DNA from 2 places in the Pantoea sp. PGP6 genome. Region 1 is predicted to be linked to the other one. Evidence: predicted binding sites of a transcription regulator. Region 1 holds the regulator's gene; the other holds the start of a gene.
The links. Region 1 encodes LexA, which represses DNA repair genes until DNA is damaged. Its sites were predicted from a motif close to TNCTGTATGTACATACAGNA; they were not measured.
Positions count from the first base shown of each region.

Region 2: ACLIBF_RS21615 (YebG family protein) is a predicted target of LexA. The motif match lies at 2,178-2,197, and genes of this name have one in related genera.

Region 1 is NZ_JBQBMA010000001.1:4,010,498-4,018,082, forward strand. Features, by position in the region: gene ACLIBF_RS19420 (conjugal transfer protein TraF) at 1-583, opposite strand, end outside; gene zur (zinc uptake transcriptional repressor Zur) at 1,034-1,555, shown strand; gene ACLIBF_RS19430 (CsbD family protein) at 1,628-1,840, opposite strand; gene dinF (MATE family efflux transporter DinF) at 2,012-3,334, opposite strand; gene lexA (transcriptional repressor LexA) at 3,439-4,053, opposite strand; gene ACLIBF_RS19445 (diacylglycerol kinase) at 4,159-4,527, opposite strand; gene plsB (glycerol-3-phosphate 1-O-acyltransferase PlsB) at 4,656-7,079, shown strand; gene ubiA (4-hydroxybenzoate octaprenyltransferase) at 7,311-7,585, opposite strand, start outside.
Region 2 is NZ_JBQBMA010000002.1:242,389-249,973, reverse strand. Features, by position in the region: gene ACLIBF_RS21625 (methyl-accepting chemotaxis protein) at 1-113, opposite strand, end outside; gene ACLIBF_RS21620 (Fic family protein) at 628-1,746, shown strand; gene ACLIBF_RS21615 (YebG family protein) at 1,815-2,162, opposite strand; gene ACLIBF_RS21610 (SIR2 family protein) at 2,300-3,094, opposite strand; gene ACLIBF_RS21605 (non-canonical purine NTP pyrophosphatase) at 3,091-3,651, opposite strand; gene ACLIBF_RS21600 (ABC transporter substrate-binding protein) at 3,819-4,724, opposite strand; gene ACLIBF_RS21595 (amino acid ABC transporter ATP-binding protein) at 4,733-5,527, opposite strand; gene ACLIBF_RS21590 (amino acid ABC transporter permease) at 5,511-6,437, opposite strand; gene ACLIBF_RS21585 (GNAT family N-acetyltransferase) at 6,447-6,962, opposite strand; gene ACLIBF_RS21580 (ABC transporter substrate-binding protein) at 6,973-7,585, opposite strand, start outside.

The DNA.
Region 1 (7,585 bases):
CCGGACGCGGAAGCACCGTGCCGTTAGCTACGCCGCGCAGATAGTCGATATCGCTCTGGACCACATTGGCTCGCACATGTGCCGATCCATAGGCTTTGGTGATAAAGGCGAAAGGCAGCGTCTCGTTAGGAATAGTGACCGCCAGCGCCACCCCGGTGTTGCCGTCCGCTTTGTTGCCACGCAAATCACTTAACTGGTTAGCAACATCGCCTGAAGCAGCGCGCACTTCAGGATAGCCACGCAGATAATCGGCAAAGGTCAGGTTGCCGATCACCTCGCGGTAGCGATCAACGGTATCGGTGATGTCATCCACTTTGTCGATCAGGTGATCTTTGTCGGTGACCTGAATACCGGCTGAAGGGAAAATAATACTGACGCTATCGTCGGGTTTAGCTCGCGTCATCAAAGCCGGGTTGGCCAGCACGGCTGAGCCATAAAGAGAAGATGCGACGCCGGTTCCGCCCATGGCATCATTGCGTGCATCATACCAGGTCCCCGCCGCCATGGCGGAAGAAGAAAGGAAAAGCGCGTTCACTACAGCGGTGTACTTCAGCGCTGAGCGTTGAGCGGATTTTTTCACCATTTGCCTGCCATCACCTGAGAAAGTGCCGTTGAAACATTCAACGACTGAATAGTTTGTTAGCCCTATTGTGAACCCTGGCTAACGCGTTATTGCTGTGAATTCAAAGGAAACAGTCGCTTAATTCAAAGGATTGGATGTTTTCCAATCAATAAAACTTTATTTTTGTTCAAAATACCCGGTAATAAATAAAATAATACCAGACATTTCTTAAGTCTTGCTGAACATTACTTCTTAACTCAGTGAGATGCAAAGCAAAAGCGCTGAAAAGGCCACCTTAACCGGTCGGCGAGTGGATCTGATTGGGTGCCGATAGCGGCCTCTCCTGATCCTCACACAGCGTTTTTAATCGACCACCGGCCAGAATTTGCTGTTTTATCAGGCAAAAACCAACCTCTGCGCCGCGAAAATTTGTGTGATAAAATAACATCACTTATCCAGCGGAGAGTTTCCATGTCAAACATGACGTCACAGCAAATAATGACCCAGGCGGAAAAACTGTGCCTGCAGCGCGGCGTGCGTCTGACATCGCAGCGGGCTGAAGTGTTGCGATTAATGGCTGAGCAGCCAGGATCGATCAGCGCTTATGATCTGCTGGATCAACTCCGGGTTAGCGAACCCCAGGCCAAGCCCCCTACGGTCTATCGGGCGCTGGACTTCCTGCTGGAACAGGGCTTTATCCACCGGGTGGAGTCCAATAATAGCTACGTAATGTGTCACCATTTCGAGGCACCGGCACACACCTCGGTCATGCTGGTGTGTGATCGCTGTGCGGCGGTAACCGAAAAGCAGGCGCAGGGAGTAGAGAAGATTATCGCCACACTGGCTGGTGAGGCACAGTTTGCCCTGCGTCATAGCGTGATTGAAGCGCATGGATTATGTGAGAATTGTGTCGAAGTCGAAGCCTGCACCCATCATGAAAGTTGTCAGCACGATCATCAAAGTGAGGGTAAAAAGCGGGGAAAACGCGGGTAATGTGCACATCCTTGTGCGGTTGCCGGTATGAGCGTACCGGCGGGTAGGAGCTTTATCCGTAAATCTTTGTGATTACCAACGGTAATCTTTGTTCTGACCTTCCCAGTCCGTTACTTCACGCTCTGCATCTTCTTTCGCATAGCCGTAACGTTCCTGAATTTTTCCGACCAGCTGATCGCGTTTGCCTTCGATAACCTGCATATCATCGTCGGTCAGCTTGCCCCATTTCTCTTTTACTGTGCCTTTGAACTGCTTCCAGTTGCCGCTCGCTTGATCTTTATTCATGGCAGACCTCTATGTCATCCTTTGGTTACATCATTTATCTTGAAAGAAAACAAAATGACGATATAAAGCGCTGGTTCACTGCGCTGCTTACGGTTAATTGTAGTAGAAGATTTTAGGTTTGCCGGAACAATACAGAATAATCTGTAGCCGGAGGACATCAGATGCCAGCTATCAGGCGTTAAACCAGCTGTTCTGCTGCCAGTGTTTACGCCAGATCAGCCACAGCGACAGGCCACGCAGCGCCAGGAAAACGGTGACCGCCAGCCACAAGCCGTGGTTGCCCAGCAGCGGGACGCTAAGCAACGTCAGGAAGTAACCAAGTGCCGCCACCATCATGCTGTTACGCATCTCCCGGCCGCGGGTTGCACCGATGAACATGCCATCCAGCAGATAGCACCAGACGCCCGCCAGCGGCAGGATCACCTGCCATATCAGATAGCGATCGGCCGCCTGTTGCAGCTGTTCAATCGAGGTCAGCAGCGCCACGATATGCGAGCCGAAACACGCATAAATTACTGAGAACATCAGAGCCACCACCAGCGCCTGTCGGCAGGCAGAATGCCAGACGCGCAGCAGCCTGCTGCCATCTTTCGCGCCATGCGCCTCACCGGCGAAGGCTTCGACTGCGTAGGCAAAACCATCCAGCGCATAGGCGGTAAAGGTGATAAACATCAGCAGCACGGCGTTCACCGCCACCACCTGCGGACCGATACGTGCGCCCAGCACGGTCAGCGAGGCAAAACAGAGCTGCAGCATTAACGAACGCAGCATAATGTCGCGATTAAGACGCAGTAGCCGCTGAATATCGCCGCGCCAGCTCTGCTTCAGCATTGCGGTGGTGATGCCACGTAGTTTCAATACCCGCCAGACCATCACTGCCCCGACGACCAGCGTTATATACTCCGCCAGCGCGGTCGCGGTTGCCGCGCCTGCCACTCCCCAGTGCAGCCCCATCACCAGCCACAGATCGAGCACAATATTGACCAGATTGCCGATCACCAGCAGGATGACCGGCGCACGCGCGTACTGCACGCCCAGCAGCCAGCCAAGGATCACCAGATTTGCCAGGGTGGCGGGCGCACTTAACCAGCGGATCTGAATAAACAGTGCCGCCTGTTGCAAAACTTTGGGATCGCCGCCAATCAGATCGGCCGCCAGCGTAGTAATCGGCGAGCGCAGGCAGATGAACAGCACGCCAGCCAGCAGCGCAATAATTAAAGGCTGGGTCAGCGCACGTGCCAGCGCCATTTTATCGCCGGCACCAAAAGCCTGCGCCGTCAGGCCGGTAGTACTCATCCGAAGGAACAGCAGCAGCATGAAGAGGAAACTGGTGACTGTCGTGCCGACCGCAACCCCGCCCAGATAGACCGGGCTGTCGAGGTGACCAATGACAGCAGTATCGACCACCCCCAGTAAGGGAACGGTGATGTTAGAAAGGATCATCGGCAGCGCCAGCCGCCAGAGGTTTTTGTCGGTAGCCGTTAAAAAACGCATTCGCAGTTCCGTGCTCGGTGTCGCTGCAGAGAGGGGAGCAGCAGCGACAAAATTAGGGCAGACAGAATAGCATCAGACGCTACGAATGCGCGGTTATGTCAGACTCAGAGCCATTCGCCGTTGCGAACCACACCGACCGCCAGACCTTCTACCGTCAGCGACTGGGCGCGCGTATCGACAATGATCGGCTCAAAATCACTGTTTTCAGGCAGCAAATGCACAATAGCACCCTGCTTCTTCCAGCGTTTAACCGTCACTTCATCATCAATACGGGCCACAACAACCTGGCCGTTGCGTACGTCCTGGGTTTTATGTACCGCGAGCAGGTCGCCATCCATAATCCCGATATCTTTCATCGACATTCCACTGACGCGCAGCAGAAAATCGGCAGAAGGTTTGAACAGGCCCGGATCCACTTTGTAATGGGTTTCGATGTGCTCCTGCGCCATGATCGGCTCACCGGCAGCAACCCGGCCAATCAGCGGCAGACCTTCAGATGCTTCTTCTTCCATCAACAGGCGAATACCGCGAGAGGCGCCAGAGACAATCTCAATCACCCCTTTGCGTGCCAGTGCCTTCAGATGCTCTTCTGCCGCGTTCGGCGAGCGGAAACCCAGCTGCGCGGCAATTTCTGCACGCGTAGGCGGCATGCCCGTTTGAGTAATATGGTCGCGAATCAGGTCATAGACCTGCTGCTGCCTGCTGGTTAATGCTTTCATCCCGCCCCCTGGTTGTTTATACAGTCGCTGTGAGTATATACAGGTATTGGTGAAATGGAAACCGATTCTCAGGCAAAACGCGCCATCTGGCGCGTTGTGGAAGGCTTATCGCAAATGCGACCAAAGCAGCGCGATCCAGACAAACAGTGCCAGTAAGATGCTGATCAGCACCGCCGCCGAGCCCATATCCTTTGCCCGTCCGGCTAAAGGGTGGCGCTCCTGGCCAATACGATCCACTACCGCCTCGATGGCGCTGTTGAGGATTTCAACAATGACCACCAGCACCACTGCCCCGATCATCAGGATGCGAGAGACAATATCGACATCCAGCCAGCAGGCCACAATAATGGCCACCAGCGCGGCCAGCGCCTCCTGGCGGAAAGCCGCTTCGTGTTGCCAAGCGGCACGCAGGCCCTGCCATGAGTAACCTGCGGCTTTTACTATTCTTACAAGACCCGTGGCATTATTTGCCATATAAGTGGAACCCTTTCATCGGATTGACGTCAATGTCTGGGCTGCGTGCAAATGGCACCACCACAGATCTTCGCTGCGCTTTCTGGTATGCTTGCGGCGCTTTGCTAACAAGAGGCTTCATGTTGTCTATGTCAGGTTGGCGTAAACTTTATTACAAATTACTGAATTTACCACTGTCGTTTTTGGTAAAGAGTAAGGCCATTCCGGCCGATCCCGTTTCTGAACATGGTCTGGACCCGACCCGGCCCATTATGTACGTTTTGCCTTACGATTCGAAGGCTGACTTACTGACTTTACGCGCGCAGTGCCTGCGGCATCATCTGCCCGACCCGCTTTCTCCGCTGGAGATTGATGGTTCGCTGCTGCCGCGCCACGTTTTTATCCACGATGGCCCGCGTGTGTTCCCCTATTTTGTGCCCAGCGTCGAATCGGTGAAGATTTTTCACGATTATCTGGACCTGCATCGCAATAACCCCAAGCTGGATATCCAGATGCTGCCGGTGACGGTGATGTTTGGCCGGGCGCCTGGTCGTGAGGTTCAGGGCGAAGATACGCCGCACCTGCGGGTGCTGAACGGCGTGCAGAAATTCTTTGCGGTGATCTGGCATGGACGCGACAGTTTTGTCCGTTTCTCGCCGACCGTTTCGCTGCGCCGCATGGCAACCGAACACGGCACCGACCAATCAATCGCCCAGAAACTGGCCCGGGTGGCGCGCATTCATTTCGCCCGCCAGCGGCTGGCGGCGGTTGGCCCACGCTTACCGGCACGTCAGGATCTGTTTAATCGTCTGCTGCAATCGAAAGCGATTGAAAAAGCGGTTGAAGATGAAGCGCGCAGCAAAAAAATCTCCCATGAAAAAGCGCAGCAAAATGCGGTTGAGATGATGGAAGAGATCGCGGCAAACTTCTCCTATGAAGCGATTCGCGTCACCGACCGCGTCATGGGCTGGCTCTGGAGCCGGCTCTATCAGGGCATCAATGTTAATGGCGGCGAAAAAGTCCGTCAGCTGGCGCAGGATGGCCATGAAATCGTCTATGTGCCGTGCCATCGCAGCCACATGGATTACCTGCTGCTCTCTTACGTGCTTTATCATCAGGGACTGGTGCCGCCGCACATTGCCGCCGGTATCAACCTCAACTTCTGGCCAGCCGGACCGATTTTCCGTCGTCTGGGCGCGTTCTTTATCCGTCGTACCTTCAAAGGCAACAAGCTGTATGCCACGGTGTTCCGTGAATATCTTGGCGAACTGTTCACCCGCGGTTACTCGGTTGAATACTTTGTCGAAGGGGGACGTTCACGCACCGGTCGCCTGCTCGATCCGAAAACCGGCACCTTAGCCATGACCCTGCAGGCGATGCTGCGCGGGGGGAATCGCCCGATCACCCTGGTGCCGATTTACATTGGCTACGAACATGTCATGGAAGTGGGTACTTACGCCAAAGAGCTACGCGGCGCGGCGAAAGAGAAAGAGGGCTTCATGCAGATGGTGCATGGCTTACGTAAGCTGCGCAACCTCGGCCAGGGCTACGTTAACTTTGGCGAACCACTGCCGCTGGTTAACTATCTCAACAAGCGCGTGCCGGAATGGCGTGAGTCGATCGATCCTATCGAACCGCAGCGTCCAAGCTGGTTAACGCCCACCGTGAATGACATCGCGGCGAGCTTAATGGTACGCATCAATGAAGCGGGCGCGGCCAACGCCATGAACCTGTGCGTCACCGCGCTGCTCGCCTCACGTCAGCGCTCACTAACCCGCGAACAGCTGATTGAGCAGCTTGAGTGCTATACCCAGCTGCTGCGTAACGTGCCTTATTCAGCCAACGCCACGGTGCCCGATCTCTCGGCAGAGGCGCTGCTGGATCATGCAATGGGCATGAATAAGTTTGAGAGCGAGAAAGACAGCATTGGCGACATCATCATCCTGCCACGTGAGCAGGCGGTGCTGATGACCTATTATCGCAACAACATTCACCACATGCTGGTGATGCCGTCGCTGATTGCCGCTATTGTGCAGCAGCATCAGACCATGAGCGAAGCCGAGTTGTTGCGCCAGGTGAGTCTGATCTACCCGATGCTGAAGAGCGAACTGTTCCTGCGCTGGCAGACCGATGAGCTGCCGCAACTGCTGACCGAACTCTGTCAGGAGCTGGCGCGTCAGGGACTGATTACGCTTGAGGCTGGTCAGCTGCGCTTTACGGCGGCGCGCTACCGTACGCTGCAACTGCTGGCGGCCGGGGTGCGAGAAACGCTTCAGCGTTATGCCATCACCTTCTCTATTCTTAGCGCCAAGCCAGCCATTAACCGCGGGACGCTGGAAAAAGAGAGCCGCACACTGGCACAACGTCTGTCAGTGCTGCACGGTATCAACGCGCCGGAGTTCTTCGATAAAGCCGTCTTCACCTCACTGGTGCTGACGCTGCGTGATGAAGGGTATATCAGCGACAGCGGTGATGCGGATGTCGCGCAGACCCTGGCGACCTGGCACATTCTGGCCGATCTGGTCACCAGCGATGTACGCATGACCATCGAAAGCGCCGTGGCCCACGACTAAATGCCCTGCGCAGTAAAAAGGCGACCCCGAAAGGTCGCCTTTTTTGTGCCTGAATGATGTTGCAGCCTAATCCTTTCCTGCCTGACTCGTTGCCTAATCCTTTCCTGCCTGACTCGTGGCCTGATCCTCTGCTGCCTGACTCGTTGCCTGACTGCGCGCCAGGTACCGTTGCGCTGAATCGCGTCGGGACTTAGCCCGCCTGCAACCCGCCCGGCCTGTCGATCACCACGATCACAACAGCTGGGTAAACGGCGGGGTGTTCATCAGCACACCGAGGAACAGCACCAATCCGACATAGTTGTTGTTGAGGAAGGCTTTAAAGCAGGCAGGGCGTTCACGCTGGGCGATCAGCGTTTGCTGGTAAATAAACAGGCCAGCTGCCAGCAGTAGCGTCCCGTAAAACGCCACGTTGAGCTGCAGCAACATGCCAACCCATGCCATCAGCAGCAGCGTTGCCAGTTGCAGCAGGCCGATTATCAGCTTGTCGAAACGGCCAAACAGAATCG
Region 2 (7,585 bases), on a different contig from region 1:
CAGTTCAGTACACCGATCGTCACGCTAAATCCCAGCATAATGGTCAGGCCGCCGGTAATGAGCATCTGCGCCCGGGTACTCATCTTCTTTTTATCGTTCAACTGACTGGCCATATTGGTTCTCCTGGAATTTATCTTTTTGCGACCTCCTTGTGGTTTACGTCCGTCTGCGATCATCTATCGGCGCCGTTTTTTTGAACTTTAATGGCGGCTTCGGGAACGTCAGGCGGGTCGAACCTGGAGAAGTTGATCTTCAGGTGATTATGGCTTCAGCAATGAATCCGCTTTTTTTGATCTGCAGCAATATCGGCCGATGCAACTACTGTCAGTTTATGTAAACAGACGTTGTCGTCCCTTATCACCGTGGAGAGAAATCAATGGCCGTTAAACTTGGATTAGCAGGTGGAATGATTATCTGGTTAGCGTACGTTGCCTGGATCGTGCATTACTATTCAGACACCTTTTTGCAATTCTCCCGCTAAACAAACAGGACCCTCGGGTCCTGTTCTCATTTCTGCGTTTCTTCCTTACCGATTGGCCTGTGAGCCAAAACTTCGCTACAATTGACTCATTATGTGAGCCGATTACACTGTGCTATTCGGCTCATTAAACCGATTTTGAGCCGAATATGAACACTGAATGGATATGGCAACAGGCCGACTGGCCGTTGTTTTACTGGCAGGATGATGTTCTGTTACCCCGCCTGCGGCAGCTGCAACAGCAGCGAGGCATACTGCTGGGCCGGGCCAGCCTGCAGGCCAGTGATGACGAGCAAACGCTCAACACCCTGCTCAGCAATATCCTCTCCTCATCCGCTATCGAAGAAGAACGGGTGAACGTACAGTCGGTGCGTTCATCTCTGGCGCGCCGGCTGGGCGTCACCGGGCAACAACCTTATCCGGTGTCGGATCGATCGGAAGGACTGGCCGCGATGATGCTGGATGCGATCAACAACCGCAGCCAGCCGCTGACGCTGACGCGTCTTTTCCAATGGCATCGCTGGCTGTTTCCTGCCGATGAGTGGTCGGTGCAGCGTCTGAGCGTCGGCACGCTGCGCGGCAGCGAGCCGATGCAGGTGATCTCCGGACGGATCGATCGCCCAACGGTGCATTTTGAAGCGCCGCCGCGCACTGGACTGGAGCCACAGCTGACGCAGTTTATCGACTGGTTTAATCGCAGCGAGCAGGACGTCAGGCTGGACCCACTGCTGCGCGCCGCCATCTGCCATCTCTGGTTTGTGACCCTGCACCCGTTTGATGACGGCAATGGCCGCATTACGCGTGCCTTAACCGATCTGGCACTGGCACAGGCGGACAGTCAGAGCATCCGGCTTTATGCCATGTCACCGGCGATTCTGGCGCATCGTGCGGACTACTACCGCATTCTGGAGCGGACGCAGAAAGGCGGACTGGATATCACCGACTGGCTGGTTTGGTTCCTTGATAGGCTGGATGAGAGCCTGCAACAGGCGATGAACACCATCGCTCGCACCCAGATTCGGGCGCGCTTCTGGCTACAGCATCGGGAACTGCCCCTGAGCAAAGAGCAGATAAAAGTACTGAACCGTCTCCTGGAGGGCGGCGAGCAGGGTTTTGAACAGGGAATCAGCGCCAGCCAATATCAGAAGGTGGCAAAAGTGAGTAAGGCGACGGCAACGCGTCATTTAGCGGATTTGCTGGAGAAAGGCTGTCTTTACCGGCTGGAAGGTGGCGGGCGTAGCACGCGCTATCAGGTTAAAAAAGACTGAGAGACTGAGGCGCCCTCTCTCTGCGGGTAAAACAACCACGCCGGAAATAGCTTCCGGCGTGACGGAAATCAGGCTGCTTTCACCGCACGCACTTTCTTGCTGCTGGCGATTTCTGCTTCGGCGGTATCATCAGAACGCTCTGTTACCGTTTCAGGCTGACCGGCACTGGCGGCAACAGGCTCAGGCAGTTTGCTGGTACGAAGAATATGCTGCACGGCATCTTTCTGCTCAGCGATCAGCAAGCCCAGCGTTTCTGCCTGCGTCTCATCCAGTGCGGGTTGATGCTGTAACAGCCAGTCGGTGAAGGCTTCGGCCATATCGAGCATTTTGTCGTAGGCATCGGCCTCTTTCTTGTTGGCAAACGTCATCTTCTCTTCACCCTTTCTGACTACTACAAATTTTGTTTCGACAGCCATGTTTTTGCCCTCAGATACTGTGTATACATACAGTATATCACGACGTTGATGCTTTTCCAGCAGAGAATAAAGTTTATCGGTTGTACGCCGTATAACCTTAATCAGGCGCAGATTTTTGGGTGAAACATCGTCGCCGGTCAGACCTGAAGCTCCTCAAGAAAATCGGCCAGCGCTTTGCGCGGGTCATCCTCTTCTGAGACGATCATCTCGATGCCCCACTGCCCCAGCACCTCTTTTGCCACCGGATTATTGCGGTTGGTGAACAGATAGGACTTGGGACGCGCGGTGGCAAGCCCGGTACGGCCCCACATTTTCGTCAGGCGATAGAACAGCAGACGAATATTAAAATCGCTGATGCTGTAGCCAACAAACAGTACCGAATTGCCCATTACGTCATGGGTCAGTTTGATGTCGAGCGGTGAATCAAAATAGAGCCGTTCAAAGTAGCTGCTTTCATCGAGCACGATAGAAGTATCGTCATCGAAATCGCCGTGCAGCTTGATGATGTGACGTTTATTCTCGGTCAGCGACACCAGATCGGCGGCATTAGCCACTTTGTAGTAGGGGACGCCATGCGCATCATGCGCCGCTTCCAGCCAGCGATCGTAATTGGTAGTGTAGATACGCGAAAAGTTGCCCTGGGTAATCATGGTATGAATTTCGGATGTCCGGACATCGATATCCGGACGATGCCACTCGCGGTCCATCCAGCTGCGTAGCGGGCCGAGCGACCCTTTCTTCTGCTTGTAATATTCCGCCAGCGACAGATGAGTGCCGTAGGTATTAAAGATTTTTGGATCGTAACCCAGTTCATTGGCGAGATGGGCAATCAGCTCATGCCACTCCGGCAGGCCAAGGTTGCGTGAGATGCCCGCGCCGGCAAACAGAATCAGCTTACCGGAGTCATAGGCACGTTTAAGTTCAGGTTTCATGCAACACTCCGGGCCGTTTTCAAAAAAGTGGCGAAGCGATCGAGCGCGATGCGCCGCATCGAAATCTCATTCTTAAGTTCGCCCATTTCGGCGAAAGTCTGATCGTAGCCTTCCGGGATAAAGACGCAGTCCCACTGAAAGCCGCGGGTACCGGCAGGTTCGGCGGCAATGGTGCCGCGCAGTTCACCTGAAAACTGGTACATCTTACGGCCATCACAGTAACCGAGTACGGTTTTTGCCGTCACGGCCTGGCTGTCGAGTCCCTGAACCAGGGCAGTAAAGCGTTCTGCATCCAGCCGGTTCCAGAAAATGCGGGTCAGCCCGGCAGGCAGGCCATTCAGGCCGTCGAGATAGAGTCCGGTATGCTCGACGAATAGCGGTCGCCCAATCAGTGAAAAGGCTTTGGTCAGTTTATCTCGCACCAGATCGAGTTCATTTTCAGTCTGAATTTCTTCGATGCGACGGGAGATGGGCAACACTTCAACCCCGACAGGTTCGAGGATTTTGCGCACCTCCGCCAGCTTTTGCTCATTGGCAGAAAGGAATCTGATTTTCATGGGGCTTCCAGGTTAATTGCTCCGCCGCGCGCTGAATCGACAGGCGAGCAGGATAGATCACTAACGCTGGAGAGTGTAGCGCAATTCTGGGGGCGGTCGCCGTGACAATGGTTCTGTCGGCGAGGAAGGCAAAGCAGTATAAACGGCGCCGGAGCGCCAGAGAAGGATCAATACTGAATGCCGGGAGGATTGACCGTGGAATGGGCGATGGCTTCATCCTGTTCACCCCAGCGTGCCAGCACCTGCTGATATTGACCCCCGCGAATGGCACCCTCAATCGCGGCCTGAAGGGCCGGGGCCAGACCATTGCCCTTTTTGGTGGTGACCGCGACCCAGGCACGAAACGGCCCGCTGCCGACCAGTTTTGTCTGGCCGCGTGACGCCACTTTCCAGGCTGCCATCGAGTGTGGACCGAACATCGCATCGGCACGTCCCGACAGCAGAGAAAGCGTGGCCGAGGCATCATCAGTCAGATAGATCGGCGTAACCGCAGGCAGCCCTTTCGCCTGGTTTTGCTCATCCCAGCTCAGCAGGATACGCTCCTGATTGGTGCCGGACGCCACGATGATACGCTTACCGGCGATGTCGGCGGGCGCGTTAATCGCGGTGATTTTGCTGTCGCTTTTCACTGCAAAGGCGTGGTTATCGGCGCGATAGGTGGCGAAATCGAACTTCTTTTTACGCTCTTCGGTCACCGCGATATTGAACATCGCCACATCATAACGGCCCGCAGTAATACCCAGTGGCCAGTCCTCCCACGAGGCGGGCACCAGCTTCAGCTTTAATCCCAGGCTGTCGGCCAGCAGACGGGCAATGTCGGGATCGCTGCCAATGCGCGAGACATTATCCGACGCCAGCAGCGACAACGGCGGTGAGTTGGTGGCGGAGGTCGCCACCGTCAGGGTTCCCGGCTCAATAAAAGCAAAGCTGGCCGGAATTTTAGCGATTGCTGCCGGATTGGCGGGCGCATGGATCGGCGTTTCATTTTGCCGGATGTCACGCTGTTCAGCAGCGGAAACCTCAACCGGCGACAGCAACGCCAGCGCCAGCAGTGACAGAGGATTCAGCTTCATCGTCACCCTCACAGTACGCGCGCCAGGAAGCGTCGGGTTCGCTCATGACGCGGATTGTTCAGCACCTGGGTGGTGCTGCCCTGCTCAACGATCCGGCCATCAACCATAAACACCACGTTATCCGCCACTTCGCGGGCGAAGCCGATCTCGTGAGTGACGATGACCAGCGTGGTGCCGGAACGTGCCAGTTTCTTAATCACGTCGAGAACTTCCCCGACCAGTTCCGGATCGAGCGCCGAGGTCGGTTCGTCAAACAGCATCACCCGGGGATTGAGCATCAGGGCGCGGGCGATGGCGATACGTTGCTGCTGACCGCCCGACAGATGGCGCGGCCAGGCGTCAGCTTTATGCCGCAGGCCAACAATATCCAGCAGTTCACCGGCGCGCTGAATCGCTGCTGCTTTAGTGAGCTGGCGATGGGCAATCGGTGCCTCAATCAGGTTATCCAGCACGCTGAGGTGCGGGAACAGATTGAAATTCTGAAACACATAGCCGACGTTGATGCGCTGACGCAGGATCGCCTGCTCTTTCAGTTCATAGAGCTTCCCGCCGCGTTGCTGATAGCCGATATAGTCGCCGTCAATCTGGATAAACCCTTCATCCACCCGCTCCAGATGGTTGATGGTGCGCAACAGCGTTGATTTCCCTGAGCCGGAAGGGCCGAGGATCACCGTCACCGATCCCGGTGCCAGCGACAGTGAAACGGCATCCAGCGCTTTATGTTTGCCAAAACTTTTACTGACGCCGGTAATGCTGATGGCCCCGGTGGTGTGTGATGTGCGGTAATCAATGGCTTCGGACATGGCTGATCTCCTCGGTTGGATGAAGCGGCGTAACGCGGTTGCGCCACTGCCGCCAGCGCGACGGCTGCGGTTCACGGGTCACGCTGCGGGCCAGCCAGCGCTCAACGCTGTGCTGAATCACCGACAGCACGGTGGTAATAATCAGATACCAGGCGGCACCGACCATCAGCAGCGGGATCACTTCCTGGTTGCGGTTGTAGATCATCTGGATGGTGTAAAACAGTTCCGGCATCGCCAGCACGTAAACCATCGCCGTGCCCTTCGCCAGGCTGATGATTTCGTTAAAGGCGGTGGGAATGATGGCGCGTAACGCCTGCGGCAGAATGATGCGAAAGGTGCGACGGGTAGCCGACAGGCCCAGCGCGGAGGCAGCCTCAACCTGGCCGTGATCAACACCCAGAATCCCGCCGCGAATGATCTCCGCGCTGTAGGCCGCCTGCACCAGCGTTAAGCCAATGACCGCCGCCGGAAACTGTCCCAGCACATTGATGGTCTGAAATGCCCCCCACGACAGCGCGGTAAAGGGAATCCCAATCGACAGGGTGTCGTAGAGATAAGAGAAGTTGTACAGGATGATCAGCACGACGATCAGCGGCAGCGAGCGGAACAGCCAGATATATCCCCAGGCCAGGCTGCTCAGCAGCCACGACGATGAGAGGCGGGCCAGCGCCAGCAGGCCGCCAAAAATCAGGCTGAATACCGTGCCGAGCAGCGTCAGCAACAGGGTCTGTCCCAGTCCATGCAGGATCACCGGATCAAAGAACCAGCGGGCAAATACGCCCCATTCCCAGCGTGGATTAAACGCCACCGACTGAATGACGCCGGCCAGAATAAACAGGGCGACGATCGCGCCAATGGTGCGGGCCGGATAACGCGCGGGCACCACCTGCAGATGTTGATGCTTGCTCATGATCTCTCCTTAACTCGCCTGTGCAACGTCCTGCACACCGATCACTTTAATAAAACGCAGCCGGCCATCGTGTGGCGGTTCTCCGTAACGTTCGAGGTCGCCGCTGAGATCAAACTGCGGCTGATAGCCGTGGCCGGTATAAAGCCGTACCGCCTCCGGCTGACGAAAACCGGTGGTAAGAAACAGCCGCTGATAGCCGGCCCGCAGCGCACGCCGCTCCAGTTCCTGCAACACCACCAGCGCCAGCCCCTGACGCCGCAGATCGCTACGGGTCCAGATGCGTTTCAGTTCAGCGGTCTGCGGGTCATAAGGCTTAAAAGCACCCATCGCGATGATCTCGCCGTCGCGCTCCAGTACGATGAATAATCCCTGTGGCGGCAGATACCATTCGGTCAGCTCCTGCTCATGCTTATGACGCGAAAAAAAGTCGCCGTAACGGGCGGCGTATTCACCGAACAGCCCGGTCAGAATCGGTTGCAGTTCCGGGGCTTCCGGTGAAACTTCACGAAAAATCGCTTCACTCATCGTCTGCTCCTTAATCGCCCAGTCCGGCCGGGTTAATTTCGGAACGATCGATGCGTTCCACCCCTTCGCCCCAGCGGTTCAGTACCTGCTGATAATCGCCGTTCTTCATCACGCCGTTGAGCGCGGTACTGATGGGTTCAGCCAGGCCGCTGCCTTTTTTCACCGTCACCGCAATGTGTGCCGCTTTCGGCCAGCCGCCATCAACACTACCGACCAGCCGGGTCTTGCTGTTAAGCGCTGCTTTCCACGCACCAATCACATTGGGCCCGAACCAGGCGTCGGCCCGGCCTGCCTGCAACGCCAGCGTCTGGGCAGCATCATCTTTGGTATAAATTGGCGTAAACGGCTTCAGGCCTTTCGCCTGATTCTCTTTATCCCACGCCAGCAGGATCGCTTCCTGATTGGTGCCGGAACCGACAATGATGCGCAGCCCGGCAATATCTTCGGCTTTGGTCAGTGATTTAATCGGGTTGCTGGTTTTGACGTAGAAGCCGAGAGAATCTTTGCGATAGGTGGCGAAATCGAACTTCTCTTTACGATCTTTGGTGACGGTAATGTTGGAGATGGCCGCATCATATTTGCCGGAGGCCACGCCCAGCGGCCAGTCCTCCCAGGAGGTCGCC